3 regions of the Streptococcus sp. 1171_SSPC genome follow, and region 2 is predicted to be linked to each of the others. Evidence: predicted binding sites of a transcription regulator. Region 2 holds the regulator's gene; each other region holds the start of a gene.
The links. The regulator CtsR, encoded in region 2, represses protease genes until heat stress. The targets are predictions, from matches to a motif close to TTGGTCAAAAAAGGTCAAANA.
Positions count from the first base shown of each region.

Region 1: the regulator CtsR is predicted to act here: its motif matches at 3,185-3,205, upstream of ADF75_RS08020 (ATP-dependent Clp protease ATP-binding subunit).
Region 3: the regulator CtsR is predicted to act here: its motif matches at 2,692-2,712, upstream of ADF75_RS06540 (ATP-dependent Clp protease proteolytic subunit).

Region 1 covers NZ_JWAK01000037.1:72,663-77,413, forward strand. The annotation lists gene ADF75_RS08000 (NAD(P)H-hydrate dehydratase) at 1-822, opposite strand, end outside; gene ADF75_RS08005 (hypothetical protein) at 826-1,650, opposite strand; gene ADF75_RS08010 (bifunctional methylenetetrahydrofolate dehydrogenase/methenyltetrahydrofolate cyclohydrolase) at 1,772-2,629, opposite strand; gene ADF75_RS08015 (DUF1797 family protein) at 2,786-3,016, opposite strand; gene ADF75_RS08020 (ATP-dependent Clp protease ATP-binding subunit) at 3,246-4,751, shown strand, end outside.
Region 2 covers NZ_JWAK01000019.1:16,237-20,987, reverse strand. The annotation lists gene ADF75_RS03950 (hypothetical protein) at 1-451, opposite strand, end outside; gene ADF75_RS03945 (ATP-dependent Clp protease ATP-binding subunit) at 463-2,892, opposite strand; gene ADF75_RS03940 (CtsR family transcriptional regulator) at 2,900-3,358, opposite strand; gene ADF75_RS03935 (alpha-L-fucosidase) at 3,588-4,751, opposite strand, start outside.
Region 3 covers NZ_JWAK01000032.1:78,834-83,584, reverse strand. The annotation lists gene ADF75_RS06555 (branched-chain amino acid ABC transporter permease) at 1-245, opposite strand, end outside; gene ADF75_RS06550 (ABC transporter substrate-binding protein) at 327-1,484, opposite strand; gene ADF75_RS06545 (DUF2129 domain-containing protein) at 1,577-1,861, opposite strand; gene ADF75_RS06540 (ATP-dependent Clp protease proteolytic subunit) at 1,992-2,582, opposite strand; gene upp (uracil phosphoribosyltransferase) at 2,745-3,374, opposite strand; gene mgtA (magnesium-translocating P-type ATPase) at 3,475-4,751, opposite strand, start outside.

The DNA.
Region 1 (4,751 bases), on a different contig from region 2:
CCATTTTGGAATTTCTTTACTAATCGCGGTCGGTAAAACCACGTAGGCATTCTTGCTCAAATCGTCTGCAATGCCCGAATGAAGGTGACTGGCAACTACCACGCGCTCATAGAGTCCAACTTGCGGAAATTGACCCGCAAAGCCCGCAATCATCCCTGCTAAAGTATCGCCCATACCACCCGTTGCTTGATAGGGGCCTCCAACCGATAGTTGGTAATAATCTGTCTGCCCTTGTTGCCAGATCTTAGTCTGAGGACCCTTTTGGACTAAAATACTTGCTGGAGGAAGTTGGGACAGAGACTGCCTTGTTGCTTCTTCCCCTTGATCTCCGATTGCTAGCCCGGACATGGCCTCCCATTCTTTTTGATGAGGAGTAAAGACCAGTTGAGCTGGAGGAAGAGAAAGTCCTAAGCGAGTATAGAGGCTAATGGCCCCACCATCTAGAATGAGCACTTGATGAGGTTGAACTCTTTCAAAAACAAGTTCTACAAGGTGTCCCCCTAGCTCATTGGCATTGAGTCCTGGTCCCAATAAAATGACGCCTACTTTTGCGATTTGCTCAGCCAATAATTCTTGGTCCGTCACAGCAAATGCCATGGCTTCAGGTAGCTGACTATGAAGGGAAGGGATATTCTCTCGGTCTGTCGCTACCGTGACAAGTCCTGCTCCACTATGAACCGCTGCGAGGGCTGCCATAATAATGGCTCCACCATAGGGATAGGTCCCTCCAATCAAGAGCAGACGCCCATAGTCTCCCTTATGACTAGAACGAGGACGCTCGATGATAACTTTTTTCAAAAGAGCTTGATCAATCTCTTTCATACACTACTCCTTCAACTTATCCTTACCATGTAGTACTTGATTAACCTTAGTATTCCAAGCCTGTAACCCTTCTCCCTCATAGTCTAGGTAAATCACTCTATCTTGTAATTGACAAGGAATCAAGCTTTCAAAACAAGACTTATCTTTTGAAGGAATAACACACAAATGAAGAAAGGTATCCAAATCTAAACTATCTCTTACCTTCGCAACATGATAGCCATCAAACATATAACCTGGTGCTTGAATTAATTCTTCATACAGAAAATGAAAACTAACGCCAGGAATGAACTTTTCTTGCAATTCCTCCTCAGACGGTGCCCGTCCTAACAAACGCTCCATAGCGAGTCGGTAACCCGAAGTCGTATTAGACCATCCGAACATGATATAGTCAAAATAGTCTGCTGGATCAGAAGCTGCATTACGACTATCTGTAACTAGCTCAGCCCCACTTTTACCAAATACTTTTACCGCCGACATGAGTTTTCCAGTCTGAAAAATAGCCTTAGCCACCTCAACTGTACAAGTATGACTACAATAATTTGAAGTAACCAACTTCCTCTGGATATCATAGGTAGAAGCTACAAGGCGATGACTTGGTCTGTACGGAGGAAAATAGCTATGCTCTTGCAAGTAATCATGAATTTGTATATTTAATTCATGATTCTCACATTCCACATTGGTCTGACGATGATGGTCGCGCTCATAAGCAATAAACTTTGCTAGCTTCTCCAATTCCCATTCTTTAATCTGAGGATAGCTTTCAAGGGCAAATTGATAAATTCCATCCCACTGGAGACTATAATCTGAATTACAAACTTTTACAATCATATAATCACCTCTACTTCATTATACTACAAAAAGATAGAATTAAACTTCAATTGACAAAACAGGGTTTATAATAAATAAAAAGGTCGAGAAATTACTATCTCAACCATTTTTCATCATAAACTTAATTTTTATCCAAACTACGCACTGCAGCCTGATAGGTCTGCTCCATCAGCATGGTAATGGTCATAGGACCAACGCCACCTGGAACCGGAGTGATGTGACTAGCCAGAGGAGCTACTTGTTCATAGTCGACGTCTCCACAGAGCTTCCCATTTTCGTCACGGTTCATTCCGACATCGATAACGACCGCTCCCTCTTTGACAAAGTCAGCTGTAACAAATTTGGCACGACCAATTGCCACCACTAAGATATCGGCTTTTCTAGCAATTTTAGCCAAATGATGAGTCCGCGAATGGGTCAAGGTCACCGTTGCATTTTTTGCTAGGAGAAGCTGGGCCATCGGTTTCCCAACGATGTTTGAACGGCCAATGACGACTGCATTTTTCCCTTCAACATCGATATCATATTCCCGGAACATTTCCATAATCCCTGCTGGTGTAGAGGGGACCATGATCGGATTTCCTGCCCAAAGATGTCCCATATTGAGAGGATGGAAGCCATCGACATCCTTAGCCGGATCAATGGCTAACAAAACTGCCTCATCGTCGATATGGGCTGGTAGAGGCAACTGAACCAAAATTCCATGCCAGAGTGGATCCTGATTGTAGCGGTCAATGAGGGCCAACAAGTCCTCTTGGGAAATGCTTTCTGGCACTCGAACCACTTCACTTCGAAATCCTGCTGCCAAAGCTGACCGTTCTTTATTGCGGACATAGACCTGGCTAGCTGGGTTTTCTCCTACCAAAATCACTACCAAGCCTGGGACCTGACCAGTCTCAGCCTTTAAGCGAGCGGTTTTTTCTGCTAATTCCCCCTGCAATTTTACTGCCAAGGCCTTCCCATCAATTACATGTGTCATCTCAATCTCTTTTCTATTCAATATCTTCTCTATTATATCAGATTTGTGAACCTGCTCCTAACACTTCTTGATTAGACAAGGTTATAAGAAGAAACTATAACTAATTTCTTCCAACAAAAAAGAGACTAGATGGTCTAGACTCTTGTTTGATACTTCTTAGTACAACAATTCGTAGATTTCCATTGCGATTAAGTCAATGCTATCGAATGTATAGGTCTCACGCGCTTCTACATCACGAAGAGTAAATACTGATCCATTTTCTTCATCATAGTTGTAAGCTACTTCAGCAACTACAACTCCTTCACGTTCAAAATTACGTTTTAAGTTTCCACCGTCTTTCATCATCGCTTCCAAACGGCTGATAATTCGTACCAAATGTGATTCCATTTTGATTCTCCTATTTACTTTCTACTCTCCTATTTTATCATAAAAGAAGGAGGAAATTCCAATAAAAATCAACTTTTCCGCTATTTTCCTCTTTATTCCATGCCTAAAACCGGACTTCATACTAAATTCTTGCAAACTTTTAGAATACTGCTATAATGAAACTATAAAAGTTTGACTATTTCTGACCAATAGTTTTTACACTTTTTACCCTAGAGAAAGAGGTAAGAGAATGCTTTGTCAAAACTGTAAAATCAATGATTCAACCATTCATCTTTATACGAACGTGAATGGCCACCAACAACAAGTAGACCTTTGCCAGAACTGCTATCAAATTATGAAAACGGATCCTAACAATAGTCTGCTCGCAGGATTAAACCAACAAAATCGCGGAGGACGGGATCCTTTTGAAGATTTCTTCAATCAACTAGGAAACTTCCAGGCTCCGCAAGAACCCCAAACCCCTCCGACCCAATCTGGAGGAGGCTATGGTGGTGGAAATGGCTATGGCTCAAATGGAAACGGTCGTTCTTCAGGACCAAGTAGAGCTCAAGCCAAACAACAATCAAAGGGCCTCCTAGAAGAGTTTGGAATTAACGTTACTGAAATTGCTCGTCGTGGGGATATCGATCCGGTCATTGGCCGTGACGATGAAATTCTTCGCGTCATTGAAATCCTCAACCGTCGAACCAAGAACAACCCTGTCCTGATTGGGGAACCCGGTGTCGGAAAAACAGCTGTCGTAGAAGGACTAGCGCAAAAGATTGTTGATGGGGATGTCCCTCACAAGCTTCAAGGTAAGGAAGTCATTCGCTTAGACGTTGTCAGCTTGGTTCAAGGAACTGGGATTAGAGGGCAATTTGAAGAGCGCATGCAACAATTGATGGAGGAAATCCGTCGCCGGGAAGATGTGATTTTGTTTATCGATGAGATCCATGAAATTGTCGGTGCCGGATCTGCTGGTGATGGCAATATGGATGCTGGAAATATCCTCAAACCAGCCCTCGCTCGTGGCGAATTGCAATTAGTCGGTGCGACAACCCTCAATGAATACCGAATTATCGAAAAGGATGCGGCACTTGAACGCCGGATGCAACCCGTTAAGGTTGACGAACCTACAGTGGAAGAAACCATCACCATCCTCAAAGGCATTCAAAAGAAATACGAGGATTACCACCACGTCCACTACACCGATGGTGCAATCGAAGCTGCGGCTCTCCTTTCCAATCGCTATATCCAAGACCGCTTCTTGCCAGACAAGGCCATTGACCTCTTGGACGAAGCAGGCTCTAAGATGAACTTAACCCTCAATTTTGTCGATCCCAAAGTCATCGACCAACGCTTAATTGAAGCCGAAAATCTCAAGGCTCAAGCGACGCGTGATGAAGACTTTGAAAAGGCAGCCTACTTCCGCGACCAAATCGCTAAGTACAAAGAAATGCAAGGGCAACAGGTCACTGATCAAGATACGCCAGTCATTAGCGAAAAGACCATCGAACACATCGTCGAGCAAAAGACCAATATTCCAGTTGGCGATTTGAAAGAAAAAGAACAATCCCAATTGATCAACTTGGCAGCTGACTTGAAGGCTCATGTCATCGGTCAAGATGAGGCTGTTGAAAAAATTGCTAAGGCCATCCGTCGCAACCGGGTAGGGCTTGGAACACCAAACCGTCCAATTGGTAGCTTCCTCTTTGTTGGACCAACTGGTGTCGGGAAGACCGAGTTGTCCAAGCAA
Region 2 (4,751 bases):
CTACATAAAGTAGAGGGTAAAAACAGGCGGTGGAAAGGGCGTGGGCCAAGTTAAAGCTAAAGCCATTCACCAGAGCATAGGTCCACCAAGGCATGTGGTAGAGAACAGCATAAAGACTGTCAATCAGCACCCCGTAGAGAAAGGATAAGGTGCCGACCACTAGAGTCTGAACTTGCAAAGACAGATGGCGGTAAAGCCCCCGCCAAAGAGTCAAGAGGAGGGCAAAGACTAGAATCTGAGCAAGTACCACTGGACTCATCCCCAAGAGAAAGGCCGAGGTGAACATGGTGACCGCCATCACCAAACAGGAGAATGCCCAGTCTTCGAATAGCACCAGTAAAAAGAAGATGGCACTAATGGGTTGGACATTGGGTAGAAAGGCAAAAGCTTGTCTCAGCACCACACAGAGGGCTGCTAAGAGGGTGATTCGGGTCAAGCGTTTGAGAGGCACTGCAGATCCTCCTAGTCAATCGTGAAGTTCAGCTGACCAGACTTGACACCTACCTTGAGGGTTTGACCTTCTGCAACTTCTCCTCTCAAGAGGATTTCTGCCAAGTAGTCTTCCACCTGGGTCTGGATGGTCCGACGCAAAGGACGCGCGCCCATCTCTGGATCATATCCGTGAGTTGCTAACCATTTAAGGGCAGACGCTTGGAATTTCAGAGTAATGCCCTTCTCTCTTAAGGATTGAACCAACGGTTTCACCATAATCTTGACAATCTCGTGCATTTGGTCACTGGTTAAGCTATGGAAGACGACTTTTTCATCAATCCGGTTGATAAATTCTGGGCGATAGGTCTTCTTCAACTCTTCAAAGATGCGTTTCTCCATATTGGCTTGGTCAAAGCGAATATCCTTGGCTCCAAAGCCAACTGTCTTATCATCTCGTAAAGCGGTAGCTCCCAAGTTTGAGGTCATGATAATAATCGTATTGGAGAAATCTACCTTGCGTCCCTTGCTGTCGGTCAAGACACCGTCATCCAAGACTTGCAAGAGAACGTTAAAGATATCCGGATGGGCTTTTTCCACCTCATCAAACAAGAGGACTGAATAAGGTTTGTTGCGGACTTTTTCCGTCAACTCGCCCCCTTCTTCATAACCGACATATCCTGGAGGAGCTCCGTTGAGACGACTGGCCGCGAATTTTTCCATGTACTCACTCATGTCAAAACGGATCAAGGCGGACTCGTCATCAAAGAGAACTTCTGCAAGGGCCTTCGCGAGCTCGGTTTTCCCGACTCCTGTCGGACCGAGGAAGAGGAAGGAACCAATTGGTCGCTTGTGAGACCGGATTCCAGACTGATTGCGACGAATCGCTCGGCTGATACTTGAGACTGCCTGATCCTGACCAATCACGCGCTTATGAAGTTCCGCTTCTAATTCCAGGTATTTCTTAGCCACTGTTTGGGTTAGTTTTTCCACAGGAATGCCAGAAAGCTGACTGAGCGTCTTCAGGATATCCTCTTCCTTGACTTCTAGCTGGTAACCTTTCGGACTGGCGTCTTCTTTTAGTAGCTGAGCAACTTTTTTCCACTGTCCCTTGAGCAAGGCTTGATCGGCAGCTGTCAAATCGGACTGAAGCCCGGCTTGAGGCCCCTTGTTTTGCACGGTCGCTGCCGCTTCATCCAAGAGGTCAATGGCGGAGTCTGGCAAGAGGCGACTGGTCAAATACCGATGGGCATAGACAACGGCTGTCTCAATGGCTGCATCCGTGATATGGACACGGTGGTGACGTTCATAGGTCTTCTTGAGCCCTTGCAAAATCGCGATACTATCCGCAACAGATGGTTGCTCAATCAAGACCTTAGCAAAGCGGCGTGACAGAGCGGCGTCTTTTTCGATGTGTTTTTGGTATTCTTCTTGCGTAGTCGCTCCTACGGTCCGTAAGGTCCCACGAGCCAAGGCTGGCTTCAGGATGTTAGCAGCATCCAGGGTGGAGTCAATCCCTGATCCAGATCCCATAATGGTATGGAGCTCATCGATGAAGAGAATGACATGTCCATCTTCTTCAATATCATTGATGATGTTGTTCATCCGCTCTTCAAAATCTCCACGGAACCGCGTCCCTGCGACAACATTCATCAAGTCCAACTCTAAGACACGCATCTTAGCCAGCTCCGTTGGGACATCTCCACTGGCAATCCGTTGGGCCAAGCCCAAAGCTAGAGCAGTCTTTCCGACACCCGCATCTCCAACGAGGACCGGATTGTTTTTTGTTTTGCGGCTCAAAATCTGAATCATCCGCGAGATTTCTTGCCCCCGGCCAATCACCGGTTCCAAACTGCCATTGCGAGCCATTTCTGTCAAATCTCGGGTGTAGTCTTCCAAACCACCACTGGTAGAGGCAGGCATGCCCATCATATTTCCCATGGTTTGACGGTTTGGTTGCTGGGCCCGATAGAGAGAACGGATAGCCTTGACAGCTTCCTTGTCCCAACCTGCTCGCTGTTCCAAACTCTTACGAAGTTCGACGATTTTTATGCCATCTTCCTGATCATCATAGCGGAAGCCAACATACTCCAACACTTGAGAAGCTAGGGTTCCCCGCTCTAGTAAAAGCGCCAAGAGGACATGCTCTGTTCCCAGACTTTTGGCATGGACTGCTTGGGCAATCTCTTGGGAACGGTTCATGATTTCTTCTACACGGAAAGAAAAAGGAAATACCTCATAGCGGCCATCTCGTTGGTAGACCTGACCCGTAATGTGCTCTGCTGCATCTTGAAAATCATCAATCTGCATGGGATAGTCACTTAAGACGGAACCAGCTACACTATAGGGGTTATTTGCTAGAGCCACTAGGATATGCCAGGTATCTAGTGTTTGGGAATCAAAATGACCCGCCAAGATTTGAGCGGCTTCAATCGTTTCTAATAGGGCTTTTGAATAGTTCATAAGGAGATTACATTCCCTTTCTATCGACTTGTTGGATAATTTTTCGTAGGATATTGGCTCGTAAGCGATGGGCTTCACTTCCCAGAACCTCGTCTGTTGTCGTCACTGACAAGAGCTCTGCCTCTCTCTTTGTAAGGAGTTTTTCTTCAAATAGCATCTGGAGGATATCGCAAAAGACAGTCTGACTGATTTGTTCTCCGATACTTGCGCCTAGCTCTTTTAGCATCTGGTGTTGGTCTGAAAATTGAATCTTGCCAATCCGGATATACCCCCCACCTCCACGCTTGCTCTCTACAATGTAGCCTCGACTTTCGGTGAAGCGGGTCTTGATCACATAATTGATTTGACTAGGAACAACTTGGAAAACATCCGCTAATTCGCTTCTCTTGAGCTCTGCGATTCCTGCTTGGGCCAGTAGCGACTTGATATAGGCCTCAATGCTATCTGATGTATTTTTACTTGCCATGATGCTCCTTTCTGACGTCTTCATTCTAGATGAGCTCTCTGCTCTTCAGAGGGTAAAAAATGGTCTCATCATCCACGATGTCATTATTGACCTTATCTGACTATTATACAATTTTTACGCCTGTAAATAAAGCAAAGACTACGTCGAGATAGAATCTGAAGCCCCCTTACTGGTAGTTAGAAGGAACAAAAAAGAGGCTAGTGATTGCTAACCTCTTATAGAAGGGGCATTAGGATTTCCGACGAGCGAATTTTGCTCTTCCGCCTAAGAAACCTAAGCCGAGAAGTCCGATCCAAGCTAAGAAACTTGCCTTCTCTGATCCTGTCTGTGGCAGTTTTTCTTCCGACTGCACAGCATCTGGATTTACGGCTTCTGATGTAAACACAGGAGAAAGAGGAGTCGCATTTAGCGCCGTCGGTGTCAATATCCGAGAAATTCCACTTTCTTTTTTGTCTTCTAGCGGAAGGAGCGGTTTCGTTTCTTGTGAGTCTTCACTTGGACTTGCTGGTAGCGGCACATCCGGAATAATTGGATTTTCTTTTACCACTCCTGTTCCGACTTCTGTTATCTGGTCCTGGGCTTCTACTTCGACAAAGGCATCGACTTCTGTCCGAATTTCTTTGCCTTCTTCTTGTCGGACCTCGATCAACTTCAACCGGCGTCCAACCTTCCCTGATTGAAGGATCCGGCTTTCGCCCTTGGCCAAGTCCTTGTTTTCACGCGTTTGACTTTCAAATGGAATCTCCTCCGCTTCGATGAGAAGTTCTGGTTTTTCAAGAATCAAATCCCGCACACCTTCTTCTGGGCGTGTCTGCGTCAGCGGTTCATAATTGTGAGCATCTTTTAAGATGGTTTCAAGGGCTTCCACTTGATTCGCTGCAGCAACCAAATCTGGTCGCTCTTGATTCAACAACTGAGTCAATTCAGTCAATTGATGTTGAATAGTCGGTTTGAGGTCTGCTTTCAAGCGATCGAGAGAAGTAGCCTTGATCTTTTCTACTCCTTCTTTGATAATCTGTTGTAGCTCTTCTTGACTGAGCAACTGACTATCTTTTCCTGATAGGACAAACCGGTCTACCTGGATGGCTCTAGATGACTGAGGATCATTGAGGGCTGGATCTAGGTGCAAGCGTAGCTGGTGGTATCCTTTTGCTAGGCCTTGCAGATTGACCAAACTCTGGTCGAGTTTGCGTTGATCTCCGTAGCCACTGAAGTAATGATCGCCTTCGATCTCATAATCATGACCACGCCCTTCTTCAAAGGCGATTTCTTTTCCGTCTAGGGTGACGCTGTAGAGACCATGACTTGGATCAACCACGCCTCGAACCTCCACTCCAGTTCCCTTAAAGGTGATGGTCACATCAATGTGTTTCTTGCCTTCCTCATCGGTCAC
Region 3 (4,751 bases), on a different contig from region 2:
CGATAAGCCAGATATTCAATCACAACCCCTAAAATAGCTGTCCCGACCATAGCTAGAAGCAAGGCTACAAAGAAGTTAACTTTCAATGAGTTCAATAAGAAATACCCCATAAAGGCACCTACCATGTAGATATCCCCATGGGCAAAGTTGATCAATTTGATAATTCCATACACCATAGTATAACCAAGGGCCAAGAGTGCATAGACACTTCCCAAGATTAGACCGTTCACTAATTGCTGGAGCATTTGAACCATCCTTTCTAATAATAAAGAGCGAGGCCAGGAATTTTCATTCTCCCAGCCTCTTGTACAAACAACAAATGATAATTAAGGTTTAACCGACTCAACTGACTCAACTTTACCATCTTTTAAGCCAATCATAAGTGCAGATTTAACCGGATTATGGTCTTTGTCAATAGACATTGTACCAGTAACACCTTCCAAGTCTTTCAACTTCGCAAGGTTGTCTTTCAATTCGACAGAGTTCTTAGCACCTTTAGATGCTTCTGCAACCATGTAAACTGAATCATACGCCAAAGCTGCAAACATTGAAGGTTCTTCGTTGTATTTTGCTTTATAAGCTTCTACGAATTTTTTGGCTTTATCAGTCATTTCACCTTCAGTAGAGAATCCAGCTACGTAGTAGATGTCTGTAGCTGCAGCAGGTGTTGCTTGTTCAACGAATTTAGCATCGCTAAATCCATCACCACCAATGATTGGTTGTTTGATTCCCATACCACGTGCTTGGTTTACGATTTTACCAGTTTCAGTGTAGTACCCTGGAAGGACAATCGCATCGAAGTCTTTGTCTTTGATTTTTGTAAGAGCAGCTTGGAAGTCTGTATCCTTAGATTGGAAAGTTTCTGTTGCTACGATTTCACCTTTATAAGATTTCTTAAAGGCTTCAGCAATCCCTTTAGCATAGTCAGATGAATTATCGTAGTAAAGAACAACTTTCTTCGCTTTCAAGTTATCCGTTGTATATTTAGCAATGATTTGTCCTTGGAAGCTATCGATGAAGGTTGCACGGAAAAGGTAATCTTGACCTTTTGTCAAATTATCTTGTGTTGCTGATGGTGTTACCAATGGAACACCTGCTTTACCAGCATTCGCAACAGCTGCGGCAGTGGCACCTGAAGTAGCAGGCCCTACAAGAGCGTTCACTTTTGATTGAGTGACAAGGTTTGTAGTGATTGTAGCTGCTTCAGCTGTTTCAGATTTGTTATCTTTGTCTGTGACAACAATCTTCTTACCATCAGCTCCACCATTAGCATTGATTTCATCAACGGCTAATTGAGCACCTTTTTGTTCAGCACTACCATATGCTGCTACTTCACCAGTTTTTTCAAAGTTAAAACCGATTTTTAGTTCTTTGCCGATTTCGTTACCAGTTGTGTTTGAACCTGAAGTTGAAACTTCACCACAGGCCGCAAGAAGAGCGACACTTGCAATTGTTAAAAATGAAAGAGCAAATTTTTTCTTCATTTGTAATAATCTCCTTAAATAATCTTAAAATAAATACATATTAAGAATATACCGAATTATCTGACAATTGTCAATATAAAAAACGCAATCCTTTAAATGATTGCGTTTTCTACTTGTGTTTCATCCTGTTGACGATGCAAACTTCCTACAAAATCACGATCCAATTCTTGAATATGGCAAATTTGAACCTTCTTTACAAAGCGTTCTTTTTTTAATTGTTGCATAATTTCAAGAACTTGAGGACTATCGACATAGACCTGGACATAGCGCATTTTTTTGGAATGATAGATCACATCCCCAATTTCCTGTAATTTCTTTGCATCTCGATTATAATACAATTTTACAATTAAGCCTGTTCTAGCTTGCTTCTCAAACATACACAATCCCTTTCTGCTTCTGTTACAAGTATAGCAAATTTCAGGTAAAAATACTATCTTTTTCTAGAAAGTAAAGAATGTCCTAAAAAACCTCTCCTGTCAAAGGAGAGGGCTGGATGGTTAAGATTTCTTATCCGAGATTGTTGTTAGCCATGATTTCATCGATGAAACCATAAGCTAAGGTTTCTTCTGCAGTCATCCAATTATCCCGTTCTGCATCAGCGTGGATTTTCTTGATGGTTTGACCTGAATTTTCTGCCAAGATTTTTTCCAATCTGTGACGTGTTTTCAAGAGGTGTTCTGCTGCAATGGCCATATCCGTTTGTTGAGTACCGCCACCAGTACCACCCATTGGTTGGTGGATCATGTACTCAGCATTTGGCAACATGAAGCGTTTGCCTTTGGCACCACTTGATGCAATCACAGTCCCCATTGAAGCTGCCATCCCCATGACGATGGTTTGGACGTCTGATTTGATAAAGTTCATGGTATCGACGATTGCCAAACCTGCAGAGACAGAGCCTCCTGGCGTATTGATATACATATAGATATCTTTGGTATTATCTTGGGCATCCAAGAAGAGCAATTGGGCAATAATCGAATTGGCCATTTGGTCTTCTACCGGTCCTGTCACCATGATAATACGGTCTTTTAAGAGGCGTGAGTAAATGTCGTATGAGCGTTCGCCACGACTAGTTTGTTCAATTACTACTGGAATCATTCATTCATCTCCTTTTATCCATTATAACCGGCACCATCTCACGAGTTTCATCCGGTTGATTCGAGAGGCTAGCTCTCCTTCCATTCTTTATAAAAGCTATTATATCCCATTGGTCAACAAAGGTCAAATTTTTACTTTCCTAAAGATGGATTGGAAATGTGCTTATTTGGTACCAAACAAACGGTCCCCAGCATCACCCAAACCTGGAACGATATAGCCGTTTTCGTTGAGGCGTTCATCCAAGGCTGCAGCAAAGATTTCGACATCCGGATGAGCTGTTTGAAGTGCTTCCACTCCTTCTGGTGCTGCAACTAAGCAGACAAATTTAATATGGCTTGCACCACGTTTCTTTAATGAATCTACCGCTAAGATTGCAGATCCCCCAGTCGCCAACATTGGGTCTACGATAAAGATTTGACGTTGGTCGATATCTTCTGGCAATTTCACCAAGTATTCAACTGGTTTCAAGGTTTCTTCATCACGGTACATTCCGATGTGACCAACTTTAGCAGCGGGTACCAAACTCAAGAGTCCGTCTACCATCCCGATCCCTGCACGAAGGATTGGAACAATCGCTAGTTTTTTACCAGCAATCTGTTTTTGAACTGTCTTTGTGATGGGTGTTTCGATTTCTACATCTTCAAGAGGAAGTTCGCGCAAAACTTCGTATCCCATCAACATAGCAATTTCATCTACTAATTCACGAAAAGCCTTTGTAGAGGTATCAGTCCGACGCAAAATAGACAATTTATGCTGAATCAGTGGATGTTTAATAACTTCAAGTTTTCCCATTGTGGTTCCTTCTTTCTCTATATTCATCTTATTATATCAAAAAGGAAGAAAAAGGCCTACAAATATGCAAACCTTTTCTTTTCTTATTTTAATGACTATCTTATAGCCACTCTTTGTACTTGCCAATATAATAGTGTTTGACCAGGGTGACACTTGCCATATAAAGGAAAAGGATTCCCGCTAGTAATAGGAAGTAAAGACTATTTAGTGGCGCTACTTTCAACAAGGAAGCCAGTGGGCCATATGGTAGGAAGGTCACAAAGAGGGCGCCCAATAGGGTCGTTGCCATGACTGCAAGGGCTGGCCGACTTTGAACAAAAGGCAATTTTGGAGAGCGGAGCATATAGATGACCATAGTTTGGGACCACATGGACTCGATAAACCAGCCGGTTTGAAAGAGCATGATGAAGAGTCCCGCACTGTCTGCTCCATGGACATAGCCATAGCCTGTAATCATAGGTACGATGATAAAGTAGAGAGCGATAAAGGTCAAGATGTCAAAGACAGAGGAAATAGGACCAAACCAGGCCATAAAGCGGGTAATGGATTTTGCTTCCCAAATCCGAGGTTTCTTCAAGAAGTCCTTATCCACTCGGTCAAAAGGCAAGGCGATACAGGAAAGGTCATAAACCAAGTTCAAAACGATGAGATGGATAGGGGCCATTGGAAGGAAAGGAAGGAAAATACTAGCAAAGAGAAGGGAGAAGATATTCCCGAAATTAGAAGAAACGGTCATCTTGATGTACTTGGTCATATTGGCATAAACCTTGCGGCCCTCTACCAAGCCTTTTTCGAGGACCATCAAGTCCTTATCCAGTAGGATAACATCTGCTGTTTCTTTGGCAATATCGACAGCTGTATCAACCGAAATCCCCACATCTGCCACTTTCATAGAAGGAGCATCGTTGATCCCATCTCCCATATAGCCGACCTTGTGGCCATTTGCTTTGAGTTGCAAGATAATGCGTGCTTTTTGATCTGGAGATAATTTTGCAAAAACGGTGGTGGTTTCTACCGCTTGAGCCAAGTCTGAATCAGAGAGACTGTCGATATCGCTACCCAGCAAAATGCGGTCAACATCCAGTCCCACCTTTTCACAAACCGCTTGGGTCACTTTCTCATTATCACCCGTAAGGATTTTAGTAGCAACTCCATATTCCGCAAGGGTATTGATGGCTGGTGCTGCAGATGGTTTTGGTGGATCTAAGAAGGCTAGGTAGCCTGTCAAGATCATGTCTGCTTCATCTGCCACTTCAAAGGCATAGCCTTCCTCAAGATTTGATTTGTAACTAACCCCTAGCACGCGCAAACCTTGTTCATTCAGCTGAGCCACCTCTGCCAAGACGTCTTCCCGCACTTGATCTGTTAGGGGGATAA